Linked DNA regions of Pueribacillus theae. The protein of the gene in region 1 binds, or shares a complex with, the protein of each later gene. Links are inferred from orthologs where the notes say so. Each region holds a gene or a part of one and is shown in the gene's direction. Other genes may lie near its edges.

Region 1 (3,287 bases):
AAAGGAGCCATAGTCGATATAGATGAAACAGTCCATTCGATAAAAAAAGCAATTGAACAGGCTGAGAGAATGGTCGGCGTACAAATCGATTCGGTCATTGTAGGAGTTGGTGGCAACCATATTCAACTGCAGCCTTGCCACGGAGTTGTTGCTGTATCGAGTGAAGACAGAGAGATTCGCAACGAAGATGTTATGCGCGTCATTGATGCCGCAGAGGTAGTGTCCATTCCTCCAGAAAGAGAAATTATCGATGTGATCCCTAAACAATTTATCGTTGATGGACTAGATGAGATTAATGATCCTAGAGGGATGATTGGCGTTCGGCTTGAGATGGAAGGCACACTTATTACCGGCTCGAAAACCATTTTACATAATTTGCTGAGGTGTGTAGAAAGGGCTGGATTAATCATTGCCGATATTTGTTTACAACCAATTGCCGCAGGATCAATAGCCCTTTCAAAAGACGAGAAAGATTTGGGAGTGGCATTGATTGATATTGGAGGAGGTTGTACGACAATCTCTGTTTTTGAAGATGGAAGTTTACAAAAAACAAATGTCATTCCAATAGGCGGGGAACATATTACGAAAGATATTTCCGTCGGGCTTCGAATTAATATGGAAGAAGCTGAAAGAATCAAATTAAAACACGGCCATGCTTTTATTGATCTGTCATCTGAAGAAGAAGTCTTTAAGGTTACTAGAATTGGCAGCTCGGTTGAAGAGGAATTTAACCAATTTGAAATTTCTCATATCATTGAAGCAAGGGCTTCTGAGATCATGGAATTGGCCGATGAGGAAATAGCACGGATGGGGTATACAAACCTTCCCGGCGGATATGTTTTAACAGGTGGAGTTGCTGCATTGCCGGGAATCCTTGAATTATCCCACCATATTCTCCAAAACAATGTTAGGCTTGCTTCTCCTGACTATCTTGGCGTTAGAGAACCGCAATATACAACTGGCGTTGGTTTAATCCAGTTTACTTACCGAAATATAAAAGTCCAAGGAAGAGAAGTGGCCGCAGCAATAAGCAGTGAAAATAGTGTGAAAACAAAAAAGAAACCAGCTGAACAGAAGAAAAAGCGGGAAGAACATGTTCCCGGCATAGGAACGAAAGTAAAAAGCTGGTTTGGCTCTTTTTTTGACTAAGCATTGGCCTTGTATGATTTTCAAAACTTAGGAGGATCTAACATGTTAGAATTCGATATGGATGTTCATCAATTAGCAAGAATTAAAGTAATTGGCGTCGGCGGCGGGGGAAGCAATGCAGTAAACCGTATGATTGAACATGGTGTCCAAGGCGTAGATTTCATTGCTGTTAATACCGACGCCCAAGCTTTAAATCTATCGTTGGCGGAAACAAAGCTTCAAATTGGAACAAAATTAACAAGAGGACTTGGTGCAGGCGCCAATCCCGAGATCGGAAAAAAGGCTGCAGAAGAAAGTAAAGAGCAAATTGCAGAAGCGCTAAACGGCGCGGATATGGTATTTGTTACCGCTGGTATGGGAGGCGGTACAGGAACTGGTGCCGCACCGGTCATTGCAGAGATTGCAAAGGAAATTGGGGCGTTAACAGTCGGAGTCGTAACAAAGCCTTTTACATTTGAAGGAAGAAAACGTTTAAATCAAGCGGTTAACGGCATTAGCGTGTTTAAAGAAAAAGTAGATACGCTTATCGTTATCCCGAATGACAGGCTGTTGGAAATTGTTGACAAAAACACACCGATGCTTGAGGCATTCCGCGAAGCCGACAATGTTCTTCGCCAAGGTGTCCAAGGCATTTCAGATTTAATTGCGGTTCCCGGATTAATTAATCTAGACTTTGCCGACGTGAAGACGATTATGACGGAAAAGGGTACAGCATTAATGGGAATTGGTATTGCAACAGGTGAGAACCGTGCTGCAGATGCCGCTAAGAAGGCTATCTCAAGCCCGCTTCTTGAAACATCCATTGATGGGGCAAAAGGTGTATTAATGAACATTAGCGGCGGCTCTAACCTCAGTCTATATGAAGTCAACGAAGCGGCTGATATTGTCTCTTCAGCTTCGGATCAAGATGTCAATATGATTTTTGGTTCTGTTATAAATGAAAACCTTAAAGAAGAAATCCTTGTAACTGTTATAGCTACAGGGTTTGATGAGAAAGATATGAGACAAAAACAACCGGATAGCCGCCCTAAGCTTCAACCGAAATCACCAGCTGCTCAGCAATCCCCAAAAGAAGAGAAAGAACAAACTGAAGATAGAAGGTTCGGAAGCAACTATCAAGAAACAGGCGAAACGCTTGATATCCCAACATTTTTAAGAAATAGAAATCGGAGAAGAAGATAGGCGGGATATTCAATCAATAGGCGTTCCTTACAAAGCGATTTTAAATGAAATAGATTTTCACAAGACACGACATTCATTTGTTGTGTTTTTTTTTTGATCATGAGTCGTTGCTTTGCACAGAAATAAGCTTTATTTTTACGTGACAAAATTAGTGTGTTTTGATCAAAATAACTTGGAGGTTCTCGTCATAAATTGACAGACTTAGCAATAGAATCTTTATATACTAGTACACAAAGAATATGATTGGAATGAATTTCAAATGGCTGTTTATTTGGATGTCATTTGGTTTTTGAATTTTTGTACGGATTATCTTTTATTAACATTGACGGGTATTTTGCTTAAGAGAGACATAAAGAAAAAACGGATCCTTATTAGTTCTGCCATTGCATCGCTATATGTTCTGATTATTTTTACGCCCTGCGCTCAATTTTTCTATCATCCTGCAGTTAAATTTGTTTTTTCAATGTTTATCGTGTTTATCGCTTTTCAATTTAAACGCTTTTCTTATTTTTTCCAAAATGTGGCGATGTTTTATTTTGTTGCTTTTATGATTGGCGGGGGGTTAATTGCAGTACGTTTTTTCCTTCAAACAGACTCCCAACTGCTAAACGCAATAGCGGAAATGAACGTTAGCAGTTTTGGAGATCCAATTAGCTGGCTGTTTGTCATTATCGGTTTTCCGCTTCTTTGGATTTTTTCCCGCAATCGATTCACAAATATTGAATACCGCACAATGACATATGACCAAATTGCGGATGTAGAAGTGCATATTGAAGATGAAATTTTTCGCTTGAAAGGGCTTATTGACAGCGGGAATCATCTAACAGATCCACTGACAAAAGTGCCTGTTATGGTAATGGAGCAATCGCATGTAAATTTACCGTTCGATCCAGAGCGTTTATTGTCAGGGGATCCGTTTGAAGACAGCAGTCATCCGTGGTCAGCCCGAATGAGAT
Region 2 (3,131 bases), on another replicon or contig:
TCTTTGATTTGGTCGGCCATCTCTGTATTTGAACTTAAACCTAATTCAACTGCATCGATTTTGCCGGGGTCAAATACTTCCCGAAGCGTCTTTACAATCCCTTTTCCATAAAGGCTTTTGAAAGGCGTAAACACATGGGCAGGTATAAAAAGGCCATCCAACTGGCGAATAACTTCTTGAAGCTTTTTCCCTTTTTCATATAAACGCTGTGAACTTAAATTTAGATTTGTCATTCGAGTCGTGAGCCAGGTGCTAAAACGTTTCATTTTTTCGATAGTGGGTAAAAAGACTAGAACATGAATAGGCCCTTTGCAATTATCATCATAAATTTCAATTTCAGATCCTAAAAATAAGGTGACTTTACCAAAATTGATGCCGCCTTCCGGATGTTCAGCGCATACATTTTTCTGAATCAGGCATTCAAGCTCGTCAATCACCTCAGGCACATGGCAGTCAATGATTCCTACAATATCCATTCCTTTCATGTTAGCGGATGCATGGATGATGTTTTCGAGTGTCAATGACTTGGCACCTGTAATTTTTACCGGCCTTCCAGTAGAAGTCCGGCCGATATGGATGTGCAAATCAGCAAAATAATGATTCATCTATTTATCACTCATTTTTTGTAAATATAAAACAGCATATGCGGTTTTCGCATCATAGATTTCTTGGGTCAAAACCATTTGCTGTGCTTCTTCTATTGTTAGCTCAAGTACGTCGAGAAATTCGTCTTCGTCCGTATGCTGGTCGCCGAGCGTCAGTTCAGAAGCCAAATAAATGTGGATAAGCTCATCGGCAAAGCCGGGTGAAGTGTAAAAGGAGATGAGATGCTCCAGTTCATCGCATTGATAGCCTGTTTCTTCATACAATTCCCGTTTCGCGGTGTCTGCAGGAATTTCATTTTTTTCTAATTTTCCAGCAGGAATCTCAACAATTGTGCGGTTTAACGCTTTACGAAATTGCCTTACGAATACATACTTTCCTTCCTTAGTTTTTGCAATGACAGCAACTGCTCCCGGATGCCGGACAATTTCCCGCATCCCTTCCGCGCCATTAGGAAGCGCCACTTTTTCTACGGAAACATCAATGATTCGACCTTTGTATATCTTTTCCGAGCTAACCGTTTTTTCATATAGATGATCCAAAACTCCCACTCCTTGTACTATTCCTATACGTTTTACATAAAGTTTAACATAGCTGGAAAACGTAACGTTAACATTAAATCTTGGAGGTTATGTGCGTGAAAGTTTATATCAAAACAAATGGGGTAACGTTAGTCGGAAAAGCGTGGCAAATAAAATATGTATTAAAAAAATATATGAAACAATTCCAAACCGTTGAAGAATGGATTACGTCCCAGTCGAAGCCAAAGTAACCTTTTTGTTATAGTTAAGAAGGAAGGGGGTAATCATTACATGTTTAACAAAAGACAATTGGGCTCATCCGAATTGTTTGTCAGCGAAATCGGGCTAGGCGCGATGTCATTTCAAACAAAAGATAATGCAATTGAGATGATTCATTATGCTATGGAACAAGGTGTAAATTTTATTGATACTGCTGACTTGTATTTATTCGGGAAAAATGAAGAATGGATCGGTGAAGCGGTTAAAGGGCAACGGGATAAAGTCATTTTAGCGACAAAAGTTGGCAACCGTTGGGAAGAAGGAAAAGATGGATGGAAGTGGGATCCGTCGAAGGACTATATTAAAAAAGCGGTGAAAAAAAGTTTAATGCGATTAAAGACTGACTATATTGACCTGTATCAGCTGCACGGCGGAACAATCGAAGATCCGATTGAAGAAACAATCGAAGCATTTGAGGAATTAAAAGAAGAAGGATTGATCAGATATTACGGCATCTCCTCCATTCGGCCGAATGTGATAAAAAAATACATATCATTATCGAATATTGAAAGCGTCATGATGCCTTATAGCTTGTTAGATAGAAGATGCGAAGAACTATTTCCTCTTTTACAGGAAAACAATGTAAGTGTCATTGGAAGAGGCCCGCTCGCAAAAGGAGCGTTAACTGGACATGCTGCAAAAAAAATCCCGAGTGACGGCTTTCTAAACGATGGATCTGAAACCCAGAATCTTATTAAAAAGCTAGGCACACTCGAAAACCGTTCAATCACAGAAGTCGCACTCCGCTTTCCGTTAGCAAGTCCTACTGTAGCCACAGTTATCCCTGGAGCGAGCAAACTTTCACAGCTAAAAACGAATATAGAAGCAGCCTCATCAACCCCCCTTTCCCCACAGGAATTGCAATTATTGCGTGAATGGACGAAAGAGGAGAAATTTGAAAAACATCGGATCTAACCATAAGAAAAACGCTGACGCGTCTTTCTTAGGAAGTCAGGGGTCAGAAGCCGGATTGGTATAAATTTGCGAAAGAGCAAATTTATACTTTCTTATCTTTTAAAAAAGCTAAGGGGACTTTCCCTTAGCTTTTTACCATTGAATTAAAGATTCACATTCTCAATAATCATTGCAATCCCTTGACCTCCGCCGATGCAAAGGCTTGCAAGGCCATAGCGCTTTCCTTGTCTTCTTAATTCATAAGCCACTGTTAGGAGGACTCTCGCACCACTTGCGCCAACCGGATGTCCGAGCGCAATTGCTCCTCCGTTGACATTTGTTTTGCTTCGATCAAGGCCCAGTTCTTTTTCGACAGCAATATATTGTGCCGCAAATGCCTCATTCACTTCAACGAAGTCAATATCGCTCAAGGTAAGCCCTGCGCGTTCAAGAGCCATACGCGAAGCCGGAGCTGGGCCAATTCCCATAATTGTAGGGTCAACACCTGCGATGCCCCAAGAAACAATTTTCGCAAGCGGCTTTCTGTCGCCAATTTGTTCTCCACTTGCCAATACTACTGAAGCTGCCCCATCATTAATTCCTGAAGCGTTTCCAGCGGTTACAGAGCCGTCCTTAAGGAAAGCCGGCCTAAGCTTAGCAAGAGTTTCCATTGTTGTATCCGGTTTAATATGCTCATCTCTGTCTACTGTAATTGAGCCTTTTCTTGTTTTTACTTCAACAGGAACGATTTCTTCAGCAAATTTTTCTCTTGCAGCTTCCGCCCGCTCATGGCTAAGTTTTGCATATTCATCTTGTTCTTCTCGCGAAATTTCA

Evidence for each region.
Region 2: the proteins of ftsZ (region 1) and mciZ are in contact, whole or in part, in a crystal structure (PDB 4U39), measured with the Bacillus subtilis proteins. The link is inferred for Pueribacillus theae from one-to-one orthologs.

What each region holds. Positions count from the first base shown.
Region 1 is NZ_QCZG01000001.1:101,059-104,345, forward strand. The notes cover bases 307-3,261. They hold ftsZ (cell division protein FtsZ), read left to right. Parts: upstream 307-1,191; coding sequence 1,192-2,331; downstream 2,332-3,261. Other genes in these bases: ftsA (cell division protein FtsA), read left to right, coding at 307-1,149; spoIIGA (sigma-E processing peptidase SpoIIGA), read left to right, coding at 2,591-3,261. Outside these bases: more of ftsA, read left to right, coding at 1-306; more of spoIIGA, read left to right, coding at 3,262-3,287. UniProt on the Bacillus subtilis protein: Essential cell division protein that forms a contractile ring structure (Z ring) at the future cell division site. The regulation of the ring assembly controls the timing and the location of cell division.
Region 2 is NZ_QCZG01000002.1:48,322-51,452, forward strand. What follows is about bases 9-2,807. They hold mciZ (Z-ring formation inhibitor MciZ), read left to right. Parts: upstream 9-1,240; coding sequence 1,241-1,375; downstream 1,376-2,807. Other genes in these bases: DCC39_RS01605 (endonuclease Q family protein), read right to left, coding at 9-605; DCC39_RS19240 (NUDIX domain-containing protein), read right to left, coding at 606-1,145; DCC39_RS01615 (aldo/keto reductase), read left to right, coding at 1,416-2,318; DCC39_RS01620 (acetyl-CoA C-acetyltransferase), read right to left, coding at 2,462-2,807. Outside these bases: more of DCC39_RS01605, read right to left, coding at 1-8; more of DCC39_RS01620, read right to left, coding at 2,808-3,131. UniProt on the Bacillus subtilis protein: Blocks Z-ring formation in the mother cell during sporulation by inhibiting the polymerization of FtsZ. Binds to the minus end of FtsZ and functions as a filament-capping protein. At high concentrations, is capable of both capping and sequestration of FtsZ.